Regions from separate parts of the Micromonospora sp. NPDC048887 genome, predicted to be linked through region 1. Evidence: riboswitches for the same ligand, from Rfam matches in the RefSeq annotation. Region 1 holds a riboswitch; each other region holds the start of a gene.
What was found. A riboswitch is a leader RNA that binds a small molecule or an ion and turns the genes downstream of it on or off. The one in region 1 is predicted to bind cyclic di-AMP.

Region 1 (7,002 bases):
AGGTCGGCGACATCGCGGCCCGCTACTACATCCAGGGCCCGTCGCAGGAGCTGGGCGCGTTGCTGGTGAACTCCAAGCCGGGCGCGCTGGCCGAGCAGCTGGTCATGCTGGACCGGATCGCCGAGGACCAGCGCCGCCAGATCGCCGGTGTGCTCAAGGTGCGTGACGAGTACAACAAGCAGAAGGAGAAGCTCGACGCGCTGATCGCGCTGGAGATCAAGCAGCAGAACGATCTCGCGGCGAAGAAGAAGCAGATCGACGCGGAGATCAAGCGGCTGACCGCCATGCTGCCGGTCACCTCGATCCGCCCGGCGGGCTGCCCCGCCGTCGACGGTGTGGTGAGCAGCGCCGCGCGGACCGCGATCAAGACGGCGTGCGCCCAGGTCGGCGACCCGTACGTGTGGGGTGCCACCGGCCCTAACTCGTTCGACTGCTCCGGCCTGACCCAGTACGCGTACAAGGCGGCGGGCATCTCGCTCACCCACTTCACCGGCGCGCAGTGGAACGAGGGCCGCAAGGTGTCCCGCTCCGAGGCGAGACCGGGTGACCTGGTGTTCTTCGGCTCCGATCTGCACCACGTCGGGCTCTACCTCGGCAACGGCGTGATGGTGCACGCGCCACGTACCGGTAAACCGGTCCAGGTGTCGAGCATCAGCACGATGCCGATCGCCGGCTTCGTCCGGGTCGCCTGACCGTACCCCGTACCACCGAGAGGCCCCCGGTCCGTCACGGACCGGGGGCCTCTCGCCGTGCGGTGACAGGTCAGCGCGGCGCACCGACCGGGGACGGCAGGATCAGCACGTCGTCCAGGTTCACGAACATGATCCGGTGGCCGAACTGGACCTGCACGTAGCGGTTCTCGCCGCGTACCACGGTCCGGTCACCCGGGGCCGAACCGTCGAACGAGACGGCCCGGTAGTACTCGCCGGGCAGCACCCCGCCGACCGCGTACCGCTGGCCGGCGGCGAACGTGTACTGAAGCGGCGAGATGGTCTGGTACGGGATGGTGTCCGGGTAGGCGGCCTGCTCCGGGTAGGCCCGCCCGTACACCGGGATGGTGGCCTTGCCGGGCCGCGGGGTCACCACGAAGCCGGTGGCCCACTTCGCGGTCGGCGCGGAGGCCGGGTTGAGGAACCACGCCTTCTGGCCGAGATACCAGATCGCCGTCCAGTCACCCTGCCGGCCGGCGAGCGCGTACGTCTGACCGGCCGAGGCGCGGGCGCCGTGGTCGGAGATGTACATCGTGTCCGGCGTGCCGTCCGGGCGCAGCCCGAGGTCGTTGACGAGCGGGGCGTCCAGGCTCGGCGCGGTCCGCAGGATCACCGCCGAGGAGCCGCGCGACGGGCACGGCTCGGCCGGCGGCCTGGGCGTCGGGACGCCCGGCGGCTGCTGGTTGCAGCCGGTGAACGCCGGCCGGTTGGTGGCGAAGTCCGGGTCGATGGTGACCAGGCCGGTCCGCGCGGTGCCGGTGGTGCGGAACGGCGCCTTCATCAGGTCGAAGTAGTGCGACCAGTCCCAGTACGGTCCCGGGTCCCAGTGCATGCCGCCCACCGCGCCGGCGTTGATGCCGGGCACGTTGTCGTGGCCGATGATGTGCTGCCGGTCCATCGGGATGCCGAGCTTCAGCGCCAGGTGGCGCACCAGCTTGGCGGAGGTGCGGTACATCGCCTCGGTGTACCAGGTGCCCTGACCGGCGAAGCCCTCGTGCTCCAGGCCGATGGACTTCGCGTTGACGTACCAGTTGCCGGCGTGCCAGCCGACGTCCTTGGTCTTGATGTGCTGGGCGATGTAGCCGTCCACCGAGCGCAGCGTGTAGTGCCAGCCCAGGTAGTCGGCCCGCTTCACCAGGTCGACGCTCGGGCCGAAGTAGCCCTCGGTGTCGTGGATGACGATGTACTCGATCTTCTGCTGCTTCGGCCGGTCGCCAAGATCGTGGTTGCCGTAGTCACCCGGGTCGTCGCTGAGCTGCTCGTACGGCGCGGGGATCCACTCACAGGCCAGCCGCACCGGGCACTCCAGCCCGTCCGGCCGCTCGGCGTTACGCAAACCGAGCCGGGCCAGCCGGGAGCGGTCCGGCGTCGCGGCGGTGGCGGCGAGCGTGACCCGCTGGCCGTCGTCGGTGGTCCGGCTGGCGCCCTGGCCGAGCTGGTCGTACACCTCGTCGGCGAAGGCCGCCGCGCCGTCGGTGGTGTCCGCGCCGGAGTACCGGGCCACCGCGCCGTACCAGGCCGCCGGGTCGGTGCCGGCGCCGACCGGCCCGCCCAGAGCCTTCTGGTACGACGCCAGCAGCGCCGCGCCACCGCGGATGTTCGCGGCCGGGTCGGTCCGCAGCGTCCCGGCGTCGAGCCCGGTGAGCGCGGCGGCGGCGTCGAGTGTCTGGAGCGAGGCGGGCGGCAGCGGGGCCTCCCGCTCCGGCGTGGCGGCCGTGGCCGGGTCGAGCTTCAGCGGACGGGAGTCGTCGCCGCGCGGGTCCTCGTCCTCGTCCACGTGGGCGCTGCCCGGCATGGCCAGGATGTGCGCGGCGTCGGTCAGGTGCATCGGGCCGTAGCCGCCGCTGGTGCTCGGCTGCCCGGTGTGGGTGTCCCAGCGGGACTCCAGGTAGGAGACACCGAGCAGCACGTTCTGCGGGACGCCGTACTCGGCGGCCGCGGCGGCGTATTGTTGTTGCCTGTCGCTCGCGGGCGGGGACGTGTCCGGCGCGGCGGTCACCGGGCCGGTCGTCGCCAGCGCGGTGGCGGTGGCCACGGCGGCGGCGAGCAGTATCCGTCTGCCCGACGGCGGGGCGGAGAGGTGCATCGAACCTCCTGGACAGGGATGGGGGTCACTGCGTCTCCACCCTCACTCCGCACACCCGTGATGGTCAATACCTTTCCAGTAAGTAATCAGCCGTGAAAGAAAATTTCACCTCCGTCAGTGGTTCGCCGCCGGATCGCGTACGGAGTGTCACGTCGCTGGAAGTTGCGGATCGATAACGGTGGTCCCTACTCTGGTGAATCGTCGGCCGTACGTCTCACCGTCCAACCCGGTCGGTGACGGACCGGCACCGCCGAGTCGCCAGTGGGCGAGCCGGGGAACCAGGTACCTGGGGTGAATCCGCAGCGATGCGGTAGGGCGGCTCCCTTCCCGCCCGAATCCGTCAGCTAACCCGGTAGGCGGAACTGAAGAAGGAGTACGGACGCCGGTGGCACTCCATGCCCCGCGGCCGTCGTCGAGCCGGTCTGTCGACCGGTCCACGGCTGTGCCGCGTACCCGCTGGTCCCGCTTCACCACCGCCCTCGCCGCCCTGGTCGGCACCGCTGTCGTCCTGACCGGTGGCGCCACCGCGGCACACGCCGAACCCTCGGTCGCCGAGATCGAGGCCCAGATCGACCGCGACTGGAACAAGCTCGAACCGGTCATCGAACAGGTCAACGCCGTACGCGAACAGCTCGCCGCGCGGCGCGAGCAGGCCGACGCGCTCGGCCGGCAGATCGCACCCCTCCAGGCCCGGGTGGACGCCGCGCTCGGCCAGGTCGGCGGGCTCGCCGCCGACGCCTACAAGGGCGACAACCTCTCCACCGTCAACGCGCTGCTGGGCAGCCGCTCGCCGGGTGACCTGGTCAACGGCCTGGAACTGCTCGACCGCTTCGCGCACCGCCAGCACGAGCAGGTGCGCTCCGTCGCCGCGCTGCGCGACGAACTGGCGGCGAAGAAGAAGCCGCTGGACGAGATGATCGCCGGGCTGGCGCGCACCGAGGCCCAGCTCGCGGCGAAGAAGAAGCAGATCGACGCCGAGATCGCCCGGCTGCAGAAGCTGCGGCTCAAGGTGTACGGCAAGGGCGGCGGCGGCCCGCTGCGCCCGGCGCCCTGCCCGGCCGGCTACCCCGGTGGCGCGGCCGGTGCGGCGGTCAAGTTCGCCTGCGCCCAGATCGGCAAGATCTACGTCTGGGGCGCGGCCGGGCCGGACCACTTCGACTGCTCGGGCCTGACCCTGGCGGCGTGGGCCAAGGGCGGCGTGTCGCTGCCGCACAACGCACGCCAGCAGCACGGCGTGACGAAGCGGGTCAGCCGTGCCGAGCTGCGTGCCGGTGATCTCGTCTTCTACTACGGCGACCTGCACCACGTGGCGATGTACGTGGGCGACGGCTGGGTGGTGCACGCCTCCCAGTCGGGCAAGCCCATCACGATGAAGCGGGTCGACGACGGCGACATCAACAGCTACGGCCGGGTGTAAGGAAGGGCCCCCTCTTAACGCCTCCGGTAGAGGAGGGGGCCCTTCTTAACAACTGCGGGCGTCCGTCAGCGCGTCGGCCAGGTGCGCCAGCTCTGCCAGGACCGGCTCGGCGTCGGGCCGCGCTGCCCCTGGTAACGCGAGCCGTAGACGGCCGAGCCGTACGGGTGCTCGGCCGGCGAGGAGAGCCGGAAGATGCAGAGCTGGCCGATCTTCATGCCCGGCCAGAGCGTGATCGGCAGGTTCGCCACGTTCGACAGCTCCAGCGTGACGTGGCCGGAGAAGCCCGGGTCGATGAATCCGGCCGTCGAGTGGGTCAGCAGCCCCAGCCGCCCCAGGCTCGACTTGCCCTCCAGCCTCCCGGCGAGCTGGTCGCCCAGCGAGATCACCTCAAGCGTGGAGGCGAGCACGAACTCGCCCGGGTGCAGCACGAACGGCTGTCCCTCCGGCACCTCGACCATCGAGGTCAGGTCGTCCTGCTGCTTCGACGGGTCGATGTGTGTGTAGAGATGGTTGTTGAAGACCCGGAACAGCCGGTCCAGGCGTACGTCGATGCTCGACGGCTGCACCAGCGTCGGCTCGAAGGGCTCCAGCGCGAGCGTGCCGGCCTTGATCTCGGAGACCAGGTCGCGGTCGGAGAGCAGCATCCGAACACCATAGCGACCGGTATGGGTGACCTGCGTGTCGCACTACATCTTCGTACACGTGTTCGATAGAGTGTCCACATGGCTTCCTGGTCCGAATTCGCCGTCGACGAGCCCCGCCTCGCCGACGAGATCCGCCTCCTGATGCAGCAGTATGGGCCGGGCTTCGGCTACCTCGCCACGGTCCGCGCCGACGGCGGCCCCCGGGTCCACCCGGTCTCCCCGGTGATCACCGCCGACGGGCTCTGGTGCTTCGTCGTCGACTCGCCGAAGCGCCGCGACCTCGAACGCGACGGCCGTTATGCGCTGCACTCGTTCCCGCCGGAGGAGAGCGACGACGAGGCGTACATCGCGGGGCGCGCGCGGCAGGTGACCGACCCGGCCACGGTGACGCGGCTGGCCCGGATCGCCCGCGCGGCGCCACAGGGCGACTGGCGGCTGTTCGAGTTCACTGTCGAGGCGGCGATGCTGACCCGGCGCGACCCGGTGGCCCAGCCCGGCGCCGCCCCGCCGCAGGTGCGGGTGTGGCTCGATCCGCGCGGGGCCGAACCGGCCCGGCGTGACCCGGTCGCCGCCGAGGGCCTTCGCGGCCGGCACGGCTTCGACACCCGCCGCCCGGCCGCCTGACCCGGTCCACGACGAACGGTGCCGGCCCGTCCGAGGACAGGGCCGGCACCGGTGTACGCGGTACGACGGTCAGGCTGCGCGGTAGGCGTTCCACGCGGTGAGCATGCGGCTCGCCTGGCCAGCGGTGAACTGGTACATGCAGGAGTCGTACGTGTAGTCCATGAAGTTGGTGATCGGGTCCTTGCCGGCGGTCGAGCAGGTGTCCCGGCCGGTCGGGCACTGGTACGCCGGGGACGCCTCGGCCGGGGTGTCGGAGACGCTGTCGCCCGAGCCGGAGCAGCCGCCCTGGAAGGTGTGGTAGAGGTTCAGCCAGTGGCCGACCTCGTGGGTGCCGGTGTCACCCTGGTTGTAGTTGGTCGCGGTGCCGCCGGGCAGCGACTCGTTGAGCACCACCACGCCGTCCATCTTGTCCAGCGTCCGCTTCGGGAACGTCGCCCAGCCCAGCAGGCTGTCGCTCAGCTCGCCCAGGTAGATGTTCAGCGTGTTCTTGCCGCCCTCACGCAGCGAGGTCTTCATCGAGCGCTCGGCGGAGGAGCCCTGCACGATCGGGTACCACGACGGGTTCGTCACCCGGTTGATCTTCGTGAGCTGGAACCCGAACGCGGTGGCGGCGCCGCCGGTCGAGCCCGCGTACGACTGGTTCAGCACGGTGATCTGCTGGTTGATCATCGAGTCGGTGATGTTGCCACCGGCCCGGGTGCTGTTCTCCTGGATGACGTGCACGACGACCGGGATCGTCACGGTGGCCAGCGGGGCCACGGCGCCGGTCCGGAAGTTGGCCCGCTCGCGCTGCGCGGCGGCGAGGTCGGCCTCACGGTCACGGACCTGCTGGGCGGTCAGGTGGTTGGGGTCGAGCTTGGCGTTGCCGCCCTTCGCGACGCGGGCGTTCGCGTGCTCGTCGGCGTGGGCGTCGGCCGGCTCGGCGCAGGTGCCGGCCGGGGCGGCCGAGAAGGCCGAAGCAGCGGGGACGACGCCGACGGCGGCGGTGCTGAGCAGCAGCGCGAGGGTCGACGTCGCGACACCGGCGGTACGCCGGGTCAGCAGGTTGGGACGGAGTCCCATGGGCCCACCTCTTTCTGACGGCGTGCCAGGGGGTGTGTCACGCCGGTTCGGAAACGTGGGGCAGACGTTACATCCCATCGACGCATTTGAGAACGCCCATACGTTTCCGACGTGCAACTTCGCGCGGGCCGGCTCCGGTGGGTGCTTGACTCACTCCAGTTCGGGGAGGTGGCGGGGTCAACCGCCCGCCGACGCCGCCACCTCGTCGAGGTGGGGCGCGCACCTGACTGCACGGGAGCGGTGACCTTCAGGTAGAGTGGTGCCGCCTGCGGGTGTAGTTCAATGGCAGAACATCAGCTTCCCAAGCTGACAGTGCGGGTTCGATTCCCGTCACCCGCTCCAAGTGTAAGGCCCCAGCTCAGGACAGGTTCCTGGCTGGGGCCTGTTCGTGTGCTGCCGCTCCGTGCCCGGCGCCTCGGCGACGGTCGCGGAGCGGCTGAGGCGCCTCGCCGGCGGAAG
Region 2 (7,002 bases), on a different contig from region 1:
TCAACGACCAGAACGCCTACTACGACGGCAGCCAGGTGCAGATCGGCAAGAACACCGCCGGCCAGTGGATCGGCTCGCTGGACGTGGTGGCGCACGAGATCGGCCACGGCATCGACGACAACACCCCGGGCGGCATCTCCGGCGGCGGCACGCAGGAGTTCGTGGCGGACACGTTCGGCGCGGCCACCGAGTGGTTCGCCAACGAGCCGTCCAGCTACGACGCGCCGGACTTCCTGGTCGGCGAGAAGATCAACCTGGTCGGCTCCGGCCCGATCCGCAACATGTACAACCCGTCGGCGCTCGGCGACCCGAACTGCTACTCCAGCAGCATCCCGTCGACCGAGGTGCACGCCGCGGCCGGGCCGGGCAACCACTGGTTCTACCTGCTGGCGAACGGCAGCAGCCCGACGAACGGGCAGCCGTCCAGCTCGACCTGCAACGGCAGCAGTGTGACCGGCCTGGGCATCCAGAAGGCCATCAAGATCATGTACAACGGCATGCTCCTGAAGACCTCGTCCTCGTCGTACCTGAAGTACCGCACCTGGACGCTGCAGGCGGCGAAGAACCTCTACCCGGGCAGCTGCACGGAGTTCAACACGGTCAAGGCGGCCTGGGACGCGGTGAGCGTGCCCGCCCAGTCCGGTGACCCGACCTGCTCCGGCGGCAGCCCGACGCCCACCCCGAGCACCACGACCACCCCGCCGTCGGGCGGCTGCTCCGGCAACAAGCTCGCCAACCCGGGCTTCGAGTCGGGCAACGTGAGCTGGAGCGCCTCGTCCGGCGTCATCACCACCGACAGCGGCCAGGCCGCGCACGGCGGCTCGTACAAGGCGTGGCTGGACGGGTACGGCTCGTCGCACACCGACACGCTCAGTCAGTCGGTGACGATCCCGGCCGGATGCCGCGCGACGTTGAGCTTCTGGCTGCACATCGACAGCGCGGAGTCGACCACCAGCACCGCGTACGACAAGCTCACCGTCAAGGCGGGCAGCACCACGCTGGCCACCTACTCCAACCTGAACAAGGCCACCGGCTACGTGCAGCGGTCCTTCGACATCTCGTCGCTGGCCGGCACCACGGCGACCATCTCGTTCAGCGGCGTGGAGGACAGCTCGTTGCAGACGTCCTTCGTCGTCGACGACACCGCGGTCACCCTGAGCTGACCGTGGCGTAGCGCGGCCGGTCGTCGTCCTCCCGACGGCCGGCCGCCTCGTCATGCCCGGCCGGGCCCCTCACGGCGCCTGGCCGGACGGCATCGCGGCTTGCCGGACGGCGTCGCGTCGAGCCGGGCGCTTCGCCGCGTCGTCCGGGTGGGCACCCGGTTCGTCAGGCCGGGCGGGCGCCCTGGGACGCGGTGCCGCGGTCGCGGTGGATCCGCGCAGCCGCCTCGTGCATCGCGCGGCCGAACAGCTCGGCCTGGTCGCCCATGCTGCCCAGCCGGGCGGCGAGCGCGTCGGCGTCGGCCCGCGCGGATGCGCTGACCTGGGCGTCCAGTTCGGACAGCGCGGCATTGGCGGCGGCGACGAGGTGCCCGCAGAGGACGTCCAGCGGCTCGCCGGCCAGCTCCGGGTCGATCGTCACGGAATCCAGCCGGCCACCCTGGACGGCGACGGCGCGGACCCGGCCGCCGGCGGCCGTGCCCTCGGCGCGCAGCAGGTCGGCCGCCTCGCCGTCGGCGTGCGCCGAGGCCCGGGAGCGCATCGCGGTGAGCGCCTGCTGCGTACGGGTCAGCAGCTCGTCGATGCTCGCCGCCGCCGAGAACGGGTCGTTGGTCATATCAGCGCTTTCTTCACGTCTTGGCCGAGGACCGTGACCCTAGCAACCGCCCCCGACGAATCGCGCCTACCGGCCCTCGCGGGCCGCGTCCCGGTGCCGCGAGCAGGCCGGACACCGGCAACGCGGCGTGTCGCGGACCGGCGGGACGCGTGTCGCGCGGGCGCGGACGCCCGGCCGGGGTGAACCGGCCGGGCGTCCGCGAGACCGGTCAGCGCAGACGCAGCCGCTGACCGGGGAAGATCAGCCCCGGGTCGTCGCCCACCACCGCGCGGTTGCGCTCGTGCAGGGCACGCCAGCCGCCGTCCACGCGCTGCGCCACGGCGATCTCCGACAGCGTGTCCCCCGGCCGGACCAGGTACGTCCCCGTGCCGGTCCTGGGCTGTGGCGCGACGAGGGTGGTGGCCCGCTCCGGCGCGGCCCTCTTCGTGGCCGGTCGCCGCGGCGCGGCCTTCTTCGCGCCTGACCGCTTCTCGGCCGCAGCCGGCCCGGAACTCTTCTTCGCCGAGCCGCCCTTCTTGCCGCAGACCGGCCAGGCGCCGATGCCCTGCCCGCGCAGCACCGTCTCCGCGACGGCGATCTGCTCGGACCGGCTGGCCAGGTCGGCGCGGGCGGCGTACTTCTGGCCGCCGTAGCCGTTCCAGGTGGCACGGGAGAACTGGAGCCCGCCGTAGTAGCCGTTGCCGGTGTTGATCTTCCAGTTGCCGCCCGACTCGCAGCGTGCGACGGCGTCCCAGTTGACGCCCGCGCTGGCCGGAGCGGCCGAGCCGAACAGGGTCGCGGCGCCGAGGGCGGCGCCGGCCATCACCGCTCCGAGAGCGGTACGGCGGCTTCGGGCTGAGTATTCGGTTGCCATGTGGATTCCTCCACGCCGACGAGGTGAGCTGTCGGGTTCGGGCCGAGGAGCCCGGCCGCCGGTGGCGGCTTCACCCCGAGGTGACGATGCACCGTGGAACGTGTGGTTCCCCCGCTCCCGCACGAGGTTCGGTGACCGCGGCCGGCGGCGGGATTTGGCGTTTCCGGCCCGCGGTGTCCGCTACTGCGAACGAAACCGACGCTAGGAGCGCTTTGCGCCGATCGTCCACTTCTTGTGATGCCCTTCACCCGGCCGGGCGACCGGGCGCTACCGTGGCAGGGCTGGGCAAGATCACGGGAGGCGGGACGGATGACCGATCACGGACACGAGCTGACCTTCGGCGGCTTCCTCACCCCCGCCGCCGCGCAGCCGGACCAGGTGGTGGCGCTGGCCCGGCTCTGCGAGCAGGTCGGACTGGACCTGGTCACCTTCCAGGACCACCCGTACCAGCCGGGTTTCCTGGACACCTGGACGCTGATGTCCTACGTGGCCGCCGCCACCGAACGCGTCCGCCTGGCCGGAAACGTCCTCAACCTGCCGTTGCGCCAGCCGGTGGTGCTGGCGCGCAGCGTCGCCAGCCTGGACCTGCTCACCGGCGGCCGGGTCGAGCTGGGGCTCGGGGCGGGCGCCTTCTGGGACGCGATCGAGGCAACGGGCGGGCGGCGCCTGTCCCCCGGCGCGGCCGTCGACGCCCTCGACGAGGCGATCCGGGTGATCCGCGAGGTCTGGGACACCGACCACCGCGGCATGATCCGTCTCGACGGCGAGCACTACCGGGTGGTCGGCGCCAAGCGCGGCCCGGCGCCCGCCCACCCGGTGGGCATCTGGGTCGGCGCGTACAAGCCGCGCATGCTGCGCCTGGTGGGCCGCGCCGCGGACGGCTGGCTGCCGTCGCTGTCGTACCTGCCGAAGGGTCCCGACGAGTTGCCCGCCCTGAACGCGCTGGTGGACGAGGGCGCCCGGGCCGCCGGACGCGACCCGGCCGCGATCCGCCGCATGCTCAACGTGACAGGCACGTTCGCCCGCTCGTCGGCCGGTTTCCTGGCCGGGCCGCCGGAACAGTGGGTCGAGGAACTGGCCGGGCTCACGCTGGAGCACGGCATCACCACGTTCATCCTCGGCAGCGACGAGCCGCGCGCGATCCAGATCTTCGGCCAGGAGGTCGCGCCCGCCGTGCGCGAGCTGGTCGCCGCCGAGCGCACCCCGCCCGAGCCCCGCGCGGCCACCGGGCAACAGGCCGCCGGCGCGCCCAGCACGCTCGGGGTCACGCCCACCCCGGACCCGGGGGTACGCCTGAGCGCGCGCCGCCCCTGGGACGAGTCCACTCGCCCGAGCGCCCCGCCGCCGCCGGCCGGGCACGTCTACCCGCCCCGGGGACAGGCCGCTGGGCAGCACCTGGTGGACGTGCACGACCACCTGCGCCAGGAGCTGGCCCAGGTGCGCGACCTGCTGGAACAGGTCAAGCGGGGCACTGTCTCGCCGGGCCGGGCGCGGGCCGCGCTGAACGAGATGACCATGCGGCAGAACAACTGGACGCTCGGGGCGTACTGCGCGGCGTACTGCACCATGGTCACCCAGCACCACGGGCTTGAGGACGCCTCGATCTTCCCGCACCTGCGCCGCTCCGAGACCGGGCTGGCCGCCGTGCTGGACCGCCTCGAGGAGGAACACGTGGTGATCCACGGCGTGGTGGAGAGCGTCGACCGCGCGCTCGTGGAGCTGGTCCGCCGGCCCGGCGACTTCACCCAGCTCCAGGAGGCGGTGGACCTGCTCACCGACACGCTGCTGTCGCACCTGTCGTACGAGGAGCACCAGATCGTCGAGCCGCTGGCCCGGCACGGGTTCTTCCCCGGCCAGTTGTGAGGCGGGGCCCCTTCTTGTCGCCCGCGCGACGAGAAGGGGCCCCGCCTCACCGCTACAGGCCGCGGGCCAGGCGGTCGGCCAGGATCCGGGTGAACCGGGCCGGGTCGGCCAGCTCGCCGCCCTCGGCCAGCAGCGCCATGCCGTACAGCAGCTCGGCGGTCTCGGTCAGCGCGGCCGGGTCGCCGCCCTCCCCGTGCGCCTTGCGCAGCCCGGTGACCAGCGGGTGGGCCGGGTTCAGCTCCAGGATCCGCTTGACCTGGGGCACCTCCTGGCCCATGGCCCGGTACATCTTCTCCAGCGTCGGCGTCATGTCGTGCGCGTCGCCCACGACGCAGGCCGGTGAGGTGGTCAGCCGGGTGGACAGGCGCACCTCCTTGACGCTGTCGGCGAGCGCGCCGCCGAGGAAGGTGAGCAGGTCGGCGTACTCCTGCCGTTCCGCCTCGGCCTTCTCCTTCTCCTCCTCGGTCTCCAGGTCCACCTGGCCCTTGGCGACCGAGCGCAGCGTCTTGCCGTCGTACGCGCCGACCCGCTCGACCCACACCTCGTCCACCGGGTCGGTGAGGATCAGCACCTCGTAGCCCTTGGCGCGGAACGCCTCCAGGTGCGGCGAGTTCTCGATGGTGGTCCGGTTCTCGCCGGTGGCGTAGTAGATCTCGGTCTGGCCGTCGCGCATCCGCTCCACGTACGCGCGCAGCGTGGTCGGCTCGGCCGGGTCGTGGGTGCTGGCGGCGCGCACCAGCTCCAGCAGCGTCTCGGTGTTGTCCGGGTCCTCCAGCAGACCCTCCTTGACCACCGGCCCGAACTCGGTCCAGAACGTGCGGTACGACTCGGCGGACATGTCCTTGAGCGTGGCGAGGACCTTCTTGACCAGCCGGCGGCGCACCGCGCGGATCTGCCGGTCCTGCTGGAGGATCTCCCGCGAGATGTTCAGCGACAGGTCGTGCGCGTCCACCACGCCCTTGACGAAGCGCAGGTAGTTGGGCATCAGCGCGTCGCAGTCGTCCATGATGAACACGCGCTTGACGTAGAGCTGCACGCCGCGGCGGCCCTGCGGGGAGAACAGGTCGAGCGGGGCGTGCGAGGGCAGGAACAGCAGCGCCTCGTACTCGAAGGTGCCCTCGCCGCGCATGTGGATGGTCTCCAGCGGGTCGGCCCAGTCGTGCGCGACGTGCCGGTAGAACTCCTTGTACTCGGCCTCGTCGACCTCGTCCCGCGAGCGCGCCCAGAGCGCCTTCATCGAGTTGAGCGTCTGCTCCTCGCGAGTGGTCGCGCCGTCCTCGCCCGGCTTGTCGACAGTCATCCGGATCGGCCAGGAGATGAAGTCGGAGTACCGCTTGACGATCTCGCGGATCGTCCACTCGGCCGTGTAGTCGTGCAGGTTGTCCTCGGTGTCGACGGGCTTGAGGTGCAGCGTGACCGAGGTGCCCTGGGGCGCCTCCTCGACCTCCTCGATCGAGTAGGTGCCCTCGCCGGTGGACTCCCAGCGGGTGCCGCCGGCCTGCCCGGCGCGGCGGGTCAGCAGCGTCACCCCGTCGGCCACCATGAACGTGGCGTAGAAGCCGACACCGAACTGGCCGATCAGCTCCTGGGAGGCGGCGGCGTCGGAGGACTCGCGCAGCTTGCGCAGCAGTTCGGCGGTGCCGGACTTGGCGATGGTGCCGATCAGGCGGACCACCTCGTCGCGGGTCATGCCGATGCCGTTGTCCCGCACGGTGAGCGTACGGGCGTCCTTGTCGACCTCGATCTCGACGTGCAGGTCGGCGGTGTCGGCCGACAGCTCCTTGTCGACAAGCGACTCCAGCCGCAGCTTGTCCAGCGCGTCGGACGCGTTCGAGATCAGTTCGCGCAGGAAGACGTCCTTGTTCGAGTAGATCGAGTGCACCATCAGCTGCAACAGCTGACGGGCCTCGGCCTGGAACTCCAACGTCTCGACCCGGTCGCTCACACCGACTCCCCTCCACTCTGGCGGCCTACGGCGGAAAGGATACGAGGGGTGACCGGGACGGCACGCACCGGCCACCGGAAATAACTGGTACAACCAGTTGACGGGTTGATGTGTCCGAGGCCACACTGCTGCGCATGGCCTTCGATCCCGCGCCTCGTGTCTCGGTCTCCGACCACGTCTTCGGCCGGATTCGTGACGCGATCGTGTCCGGCGGCTACGCGCCGGGCGAGACGCTGCCCGGTGAGCGGGAACTGGCCGGTGCGTTCGCCGTCAACCGGCACGCGGTCCGGGAGGCGCTGCGCCGCCTGCAACAGCTCGGCCTGGTCCGGGTCAGCCAGGGCGGCGCGACGAGGGTGCTCGACTGGCGGGTGCACGCCGGGCTGGACCTGGCGCTGTCCCTCGCGCGCTCCGGTGACGTACTCCCGGTCGAGACGCTGGTGCGTGACATGCTGGAGATGCGGGCCTGCGTCGGGATCGACGCGGCCCGGCTCTGCGCCGAGCGCGCGGACGCGGCTGTGGTCGCCGCCGTGGTGCGGGCCGCCGAGGAGTACGGCGACCTCGCCCC
Region 3 (7,002 bases), on a different contig from region 1:
CAGGCGGCTGTCGACAGGTACGCCCGCGCCGGCGTGGAGATCCCCGCCGACAAGTTCGTCGTGGTCGGCCGTCCCCAGGTCGAGGCGATCGAGGTACGCCGGGAGCCGGTCACCCCGTCGGCGCACCCCACTGTGCTCTACACCCCGACCTGGACCGGGCACCACGCCGACGCCAACTACTGCTCGCTGCCGGTGGCCGAGACGTTGATCCGCCGGCTGATCGACCGCGAGGTGGCGGTGATCCTGCGCGCCCACCCGTACACCGGCAAGAACCCGGCCTCGGCCCGTCAGCTCGCCCGGCTCACCGAACTGCTCGCCGCCGACCGGGCGAAGACCGGCCGGCCGCACCTGTGGGGTGCCGCAGCGGCCCGCGAGCTGACGCTGACCGAGTGCGTCAACCGCGCCGACGCGCTGGTCTCCGACGTCTCCGGGGTCATCTCCGACTGGCTCTACTCCGGCAAGCCGTACGCGGTCACCGACACCGGCGCCGACGGCGAGCACTTCGTCGAGCGGTTCCCGCTCGCGGCGTCCGGCTACGTGCTGCGGCGGGACATGTCGAACGTGGACGAGGTGCTCACCGACCTGCTCGACGCCGACCCGAAGGCCGCGCAGCGCTGGGCCGCGCGGACGCGCTACCTGGGCGACTTCCCCGCCGACGCCTACGCCGAGGCGTTCCTCGCCGCCGCCCGCCGGGAGCTGGAACCCGGCTGGGCGGTCCCGGCGCCGCGCGCCGTGGTGTAGGCCAGGTCAGAGGTACGGGTCGAGCAGGGCGAGCACCGCCGCCGGGTCCTCGACGTGCGCGTTGTGGCCCAGCCCCGGCAGCGTGGCAACCGGCACGCCCAGTTCCTTGAGCTGCGCGTCGGTCACCATCGGGTCCAGCTCGCCCCGGGCCAGCAGCACCGGCACGTCGGTGGCGGCCAGCAGCGCCGGCAGCCGGGGCTCCCCGACCGCGAACGCGGCCGGGTCCATGGCGAGCCGCCAGCGGCCGTCCTCCCGCCGCAGCCCCGCCTCCACCACGGGATGGTCCGGGGCGAACAGTCCGGCCAGCCCTGATACCCGCAGGTAGCGCCGGGCCGCCTCGTCGCGGGTGGCGAACCAGGTGACCGGCCGGGCGGCCAGCTCCGCCGACTTCGCCAGCTCGGCCGGGGACCAGACCGCCTTGATGCCGAGGCCCACCACCGCGTCGATCGGAAGACCCCGCTGCCGGGCGGCGAGCGCCAGCGCCACCACCCCGCCGAGCGAGTGCCCCAGCAGCACGAGCCGGTCGTCGGGGCCGAGCCGGACCGGGCCGAGCCCGTCGGCCACGCGTTGGGCCAGGGCCTCGAACGAGTAGCCGTGCAGCGGCGGCGACCAGCCGTGACCGGCCAGATCGCTGGCGAGCCAGCGGCCGGGCCAGCGGCGCTCCAGCAGCGGCGCCCAGGGCAGCCACACCTCACCGGTGGCGCCCATGCCGTGCAGGAGAACCAGATGCCGGTCACCCGTCGTATCGCCCATTGGCGCAGTCTGCCACCGCCCGCCCCGCCCCCGCGACACCGAACCCACCCCACCTCGGTCCCGCCCCGCCCTCACCCCCGCCCGTCGATCTTGCAGTTGCGGCCCCGCCGATGCCCGTGTTGCCCCGCTATGGAAGGGCCGAAAGTGCAAGATCAACGAGGGCGGTGGTGGGACGGGGAAGGCCGGCACCCCCCGGGGGGTGCCGGCCTTCGGGTTTGCGGACGGGTCAGGCGGAGTAGCCGCGGCTGGCGATCCAGTGCGCCAGGTCGATCGTGGTGACCCAGTACGACGGCAGCGACGGGTCGGCCGAGTCGGCGATCCGCACCATCCGGCCGTCGTTCTTGTAGCCCACCACCGCGACGTAGTGGCCACCGGGGAACGAGTGCCAGCCGCCGTTGGTGTCGGTGACGGTGCCGGCGACGTTCGCCACGACCGCGCGGCCGTTGCTGATCGCCTCGACCACGTCGGCCTGGAGCCGGTCCATCTGAGCCGGGCTGGCGGAGCCGGCGGGAATCATGCGGGTCCGGTACGGGTTGCCCTTGACCTGCTGGTTGAGCACCCGGGTGGTGTCCTCGGCCGAGTTGGTGCCCATCTCGGTGGTGCCGAGCGGACCGGCGAGCGCGTCCTGGCTGCGCTCGATGCCGGCGGCGCTGAGCGCGTTGCGCACGGCGGCCGGGCCGCAGTAGAAGTAGTTGATCTGCGCCTGGTAGTCGTAGTCGAGCGACCTGCTCGACGGCGGCTTCGGCTTCGCCTTCGCCGTGGTGTCCGGGTCCGCCGCCGCCTTCGCCGACGCCGACGCGCTGGGCGACGCGCTCGGCGCGGCCGAGGCACTGGGCGACGCCTGCGGGACGGCGATCCGGGCCTCGCCGCGGCTGGCGGGCTGCTCGCCGAGGCGGGCGGCGCCGAGTTCGGCGACCGATGCGGTGTTCTCCTGGACCGGCGCGTCGTCACCGGCGGTGGCGACGGTGCCGGCACCGGCGGCCAGCACGAGCGCGGCGGCCGATCCGGCGATGATCTGGTACGGGCGTTCGGTGACGATCCGTCGTAGCTGACGCTTCAGGTGGTGCTTCACGAAATCCTCCACGGGGCGTGAGCGGCGCACGCCGGCCCGGCACGCGGAGGAACTCACGCGTGCTGGCGGGGCCGGATGGCCGGGGGATCGGGAACGCCCGTGACGCCGGGCGCCCAGGGGGGCGGTTGCGGTCGCGCGTCAGGCGAGCGCGGGCACCGCGTTGCCGTGGAGGCGGGGGGACGATCGGGGGGTGGGCACGAGGTCGGTACTCCTTCCGTGACCGCCGACCGGGTTAGCTGACGGATTCGGGCGGGAAGTACGCCCTACCACGGGCCGTGGGCCCGCGGATTCACCCCGATGTTGCTTATGGGTCCCCGGTTCGTGAGACACGATTAGGCGGGTCGGTGCGGCGTCGCCGTCGGCGATCGGTTACCGCATCGACGCGCCGACACTACCGGCCGGTATTGCCCCCTGCCAAACGTCCCGACCTGCGTAAACGTGATCTGCGGTAACGGATTTCGGAACAGCCGGTTACTGACTTCACTCGATGGGACAAGCGGTTTTCACGTCACCCGGCGGCGGAAAGCGGACAGACTGCGAGCAGCCGGCCCGCAGTCGCGTGACTCGATGGCCCGTTCTGCGCCCGGCGCCCGATTCGACGGCCCGGGTCCCCGGGCCCGCAAACATCGCGGGTAACGATTCGGTCGAGACGCCCGTCTCAGCCCACCCGGGCCGGACGCCACCTGGCACGCCGCACCGGCGCGGGCACCGGCAGCGGGTTCGTCGCGGCGCTCCGGTACGCCGGGGCGGGCCACAGCGCCGCGGTGGCCGCGTACGCCTCGGCGGCGAGCGTACGGGCGGCCTCGGCGGCCAGTTCCGCGTCCCGCCAGGACTGCCGCTCCCGCGCGGCGGCGCTCTCCCACCCGGCCCGGCGCCCGTCCCGGACGATGCGGGCCAGCACGATCTCCTGGTCGGCCGGGTGCCGGCGCGGATCCCAGCCGTTGCGGCGGGCCAGCACGTCGGCGAGCTGGCGGGCGCTCAGGTCGCCCCGCCAGTGCGCCGTCATGGCGGCGTGGCGCAGCCAGCGCTCCCGGGTCGCGTACTCCGCGGGGGTTCGGGGTGTGCGCGGGGCGGCCAGCGCGGCGGTGCCGGCCAGGCGTCGGGCGGCGGCGTCCGCCTCGTCGTACGCGGTCCACGCCCGGTCCGCCTCGTCCTGCGCGGCCAGCCACTGCTCCCGGCGGCGCCGGGCGGTCTGGGCGGCCCCGGCGGCGGCCACCGCCACCTCCTCGGCGTACCGGATCAGGTCGTCGCGGCGGGCGGCGTCGGCCGGTTCGGCGGCGGCCTCCGGCGCGGCGTCGCGGTCGGGCCGGGCCACGAGCGCGGCGAGCAGGCCGAGGGCGAGCAGCAGCAGGAAGGACCAGATGGCGGCGGCCTCGGGCACGGAGGTGAGGAAGTGGTACAGAGCGGTCTGCGACATGGTCGGCACCTCACGGGAAGGACCTGGCGGGAGGACCCGCACGACCTCGCCGGGCGCCGTTGGGCCGCCGTGGCGGGTGCGGGGATGACGTGCGGTGGGTGCGGTGAACGGGCGCGGCCCGTGGGTGGATCAGCGGGCGGGCGGTGCCCGCGGGCCGGCCGGCGCGGCGGTCCGGCCGGCCGGGACCGGCTGCGGGTCACCCGGGACCGCCACCCGGGCGGCGGGTGCCGGGCCACCGGCGGGACGGGCGTGCCACTCGGCCACGCGGTCGGCCTCCGGCCGTGCGGCAGCCGAGGCGCCCACGGCCGGGTACGCCGGGACGGCGACCGCCGGAGCCGGAGCGGCGGCGACACCGGACGGCAGCGCGGCGGCGCCGAACGAGCAGGCGACGACCACGGCGAGACTGGCGAACATCCGGGCGGCCCAGCGCGCCACCCACCACACGGGGCAGGTGAGCGCGATCGGAAGCACGGGTACAAATTACCGCCGATCCCCCACCAACGCACCGCCGCACGGCGTGTCGCGGATCAACCGGCCGACGTGTGCGCGTGTCAGTCCGGGCGACGCCGCCCGGCGTACTCGACGCCCTCGGCCGGACCGGTCCCGGACGTCGCGCCGCCGTCGGCGGCCGGGGTGGCGGCGGGCCCGCGCGGAGCCGGCACGGCCGGTGCGCGCGACGCCGCGCGGGCCCGGCGGGACGGGCCGAGCAGGCGCATCATCGGCACCTCCACCCAGCGGTGCAGCGCGGCGGCCAGCGCGAGCGTGACCACCAGGAAACCGAGCACCGCGAGCGGGCCGCGCCAGCCGGGCAGCCCGGTCCCCCAGTGCCCGGTCAGCCGCAGCACGGTGACCATGACCAGCACGTGGACCAGGTAGAAGGCGAACGAGACCTCACCGAGCCAGACCATCGCCCGGGACCGCCACGGGGTGGACCGGCCGCGCACGTCGGCGTCCGCCGCGGCGGCGATGACCAGCAGGTACGCCACGGCGAGCAGGGCGGCCCAGAACTCGGCCGGGATCCACATCGCGGCGACCACCCAGGTGGCGACGAAGATGCCGGTGGCGGCGGCGAGGTTGGGTCCGCGCCAGCGGTGCCGGCGCATCAGCTCGGCGGCGGCCACCCCCATCCAGAACTCCAGCGACCGGGTCACCGGGAAGATCTGGGTGAACCACCACCGCTGCTCCTCCGGCACCAGGTGCTGGCCGGGCCACAGCGCCAGGATGAGCAGCGGCGCCGCGACCAGCACGGTCCGCAGCGCCCCGGTACGGGCCCGGCGCAGCCACGGCACCACGAGCGGCAGGCACAGGTAGAACGCCAGCTCACAGGAGAGCGACCAGCTCACGTTGTTGACGCTGTAGAAGTAGCCGCCCAGCGGGATCCACGCCTGGACCAGGAAGAAGTTGCCGATCGCCGCCCAGGGCACGACCGGGTCGGCGAACCAGGCCGCGATCGCCAGCGCCGCCACGAACGTCACCACGTGGTTCGGGTAGATCTTGGCGAGCCGCCGGCGCAGGAACGTCCACGCGCGTTCCCCGTCCCGGTACGACCAGACCAGCACGAACCCGCTGAGGATGAAGAAGAACTCCACACCGGAGAGGCCGAGGCTGAACGCCTTGTCCATCACCGGCTTCAGGTGCGGCTCGGCGATGATCCCCATGGTGCCGGCGTGGAAGGCGAAGACCAGCAGCGCGGCTACCCACCGCAATCCGGTCAGCGACGGCAGTCGTGGGGCACGGGTGACGGTCGGCGCGCTGGTCATTCCGGGCACCCTACCCCGGGGAACCGGGACGTTCCCGGCGAGCCGACGTCCAGCCGGTCGCCCAGGGGCGGCGGATAGGATTTCCCCTCCTGCACGCGCGGGCGCCCACCCGGCTCCCGCCGCACGCCGTGCCGTACGGAAGGTGGCGAACCGGATGCACCAGCGGATCCTGCTCCGCGCCCGCAAGGGCGCGTTCGACGTCCTCACACCGGAGGAGACGTTCGCCGGCAACTGGATCGGGGACAACAGCGGCAACCTGGTCTTCAGCCACGCCGCGCACAAGCTGCTCGCCACCTCCACGGCCGAGATCACGCCGACCCGCAACCCGGCCGACCCGCGCCTGGCCGACGAGATCAACGAGCGGTACGACGTCTTCGTGGTTCCGCTGGCGAACGCGTTCCGCCGCAGCTTCGTGCACCGCCTGACGCCACTGACCCGGCTGATCGAGCGACTGAAGATCCCGGTGGTGGTGCTCGGCGTCGGCGTGCAGACGAACGTCGACGGCGACCGCGAGTACCTGCGGCCGATCGACGAGCCGGTGCGCGCGTTCTGCAAGGCCGTGCTGGACCGGTCGCACAGCATCGGCGTGCGCGGCGAGGTGACCGAGAGCTACCTCAACGCGCTGGGCTTCTCCGCGGTGGAGCAGATCGGCTGCCCGTCGATGTTCCTGCACGGCGACTCGTTCCACCTGGAGAAGACCCGCCCGGAGCTGACCGCCGAGTCGAAGATCGCGCTCAACATCTCCCCGTACGTCCGGTCGATGGCCCCGGTGGTCCGCCGCCACCAGGAGCGCTACCCGAACCTCTGCTACGTGCCGCAGGACCTGCGGACACTCGGCACCCTGCTCTACGGCGACGCGCCCGAGCACCGGGGCCAGAGCAGCGACATCCCGCTGCACACCTCGCACCCGCTGTTCGCCGAGGACAAGGTGCGCATGTTCGTCGACCCGTGGACCTGGTTCTCGCACCTGTCCGGCTACGACTTCGCGTTCGGCACCCGCATCCACGGCACCATCAGCGCGCTCGTCGCCGGCACGCCCGGCTACCTGTTCGCCCACGACTCGCGCACCCTGGAACTGGCCCGCTACTTCGGCATCCCGCACCGGATCATGCGGGACGTGCCGGCCGACGTCGACGCCGCCGACCTCTACGCGGAGGCCGACTACAGCGCGCTCAACGACGGCCACAAGGCCCGCTTCGAGACGATCACCGCGTTCCTGCGCAAGCACGACCTCGGCACCTCGTTCGCCGACGGCGACA

Region 2: it holds a riboswitch for cyclic di-AMP, as region 1 does, so the genes downstream of both, AB0C17_RS21470 (transglycosylase family protein) here and AB0C17_RS11375 (NlpC/P60 family protein) in region 1, are expected to answer to the same signal.
Region 3: it holds a riboswitch for cyclic di-AMP, as region 1 does, so the genes downstream of both, AB0C17_RS08130 (C39 family peptidase) here and AB0C17_RS11375 (NlpC/P60 family protein) in region 1, are expected to answer to the same signal.

Annotation. Positions count from the first base shown of each region.
Region 1 covers NZ_JBEZGA010000005.1:315,837-322,838, reverse strand. The annotation lists gene AB0C17_RS11385 (NlpC/P60 family protein) at 1-692, shown strand, start outside; gene AB0C17_RS11380 (peptidoglycan recognition family protein) at 763-2,796, opposite strand; cyclic di-AMP (ydaO/yuaA leader) riboswitch at 3,035-3,170, shown strand; gene AB0C17_RS11375 (NlpC/P60 family protein) at 3,182-4,213, shown strand; gene dcd (dCTP deaminase) at 4,279-4,857, opposite strand; gene AB0C17_RS11365 (pyridoxamine 5'-phosphate oxidase family protein) at 4,936-5,481, shown strand; gene AB0C17_RS11360 (zinc metalloprotease) at 5,551-6,543, opposite strand; tRNA gene AB0C17_RS11355 (tRNA-Gly) at 6,812-6,885, shown strand.
Region 2 covers NZ_JBEZGA010000014.1:86,160-93,161, reverse strand. The annotation lists gene AB0C17_RS21480 (M4 family metallopeptidase) at 1-1,163, shown strand, start outside; gene AB0C17_RS21475 (YbaB/EbfC family nucleoid-associated protein) at 1,327-1,776, opposite strand; gene AB0C17_RS21470 (transglycosylase family protein) at 1,985-2,629, opposite strand; cyclic di-AMP (ydaO/yuaA leader) riboswitch at 2,628-2,773, opposite strand; gene AB0C17_RS21465 (LLM class flavin-dependent oxidoreductase) at 2,939-4,492, shown strand; gene htpG (molecular chaperone HtpG) at 4,545-6,437, opposite strand; gene AB0C17_RS21455 (GntR family transcriptional regulator) at 6,572-7,002, shown strand, end outside.
Region 3 covers NZ_JBEZGA010000004.1:79,665-86,666, reverse strand. The annotation lists gene AB0C17_RS08140 (CDP-glycerol glycerophosphotransferase family protein) at 1-741, shown strand, start outside; gene AB0C17_RS08135 (alpha/beta hydrolase) at 748-1,494, opposite strand; gene AB0C17_RS08130 (C39 family peptidase) at 1,721-2,578, opposite strand; cyclic di-AMP (ydaO/yuaA leader) riboswitch at 2,773-2,915, opposite strand; gene AB0C17_RS08125 (hypothetical protein) at 3,225-3,983, opposite strand; gene AB0C17_RS08120 (hypothetical protein) at 4,113-4,454, opposite strand; gene AB0C17_RS08115 (acyltransferase) at 4,535-5,743, opposite strand; gene AB0C17_RS08110 (polysaccharide pyruvyl transferase family protein) at 5,898-7,002, shown strand, end outside.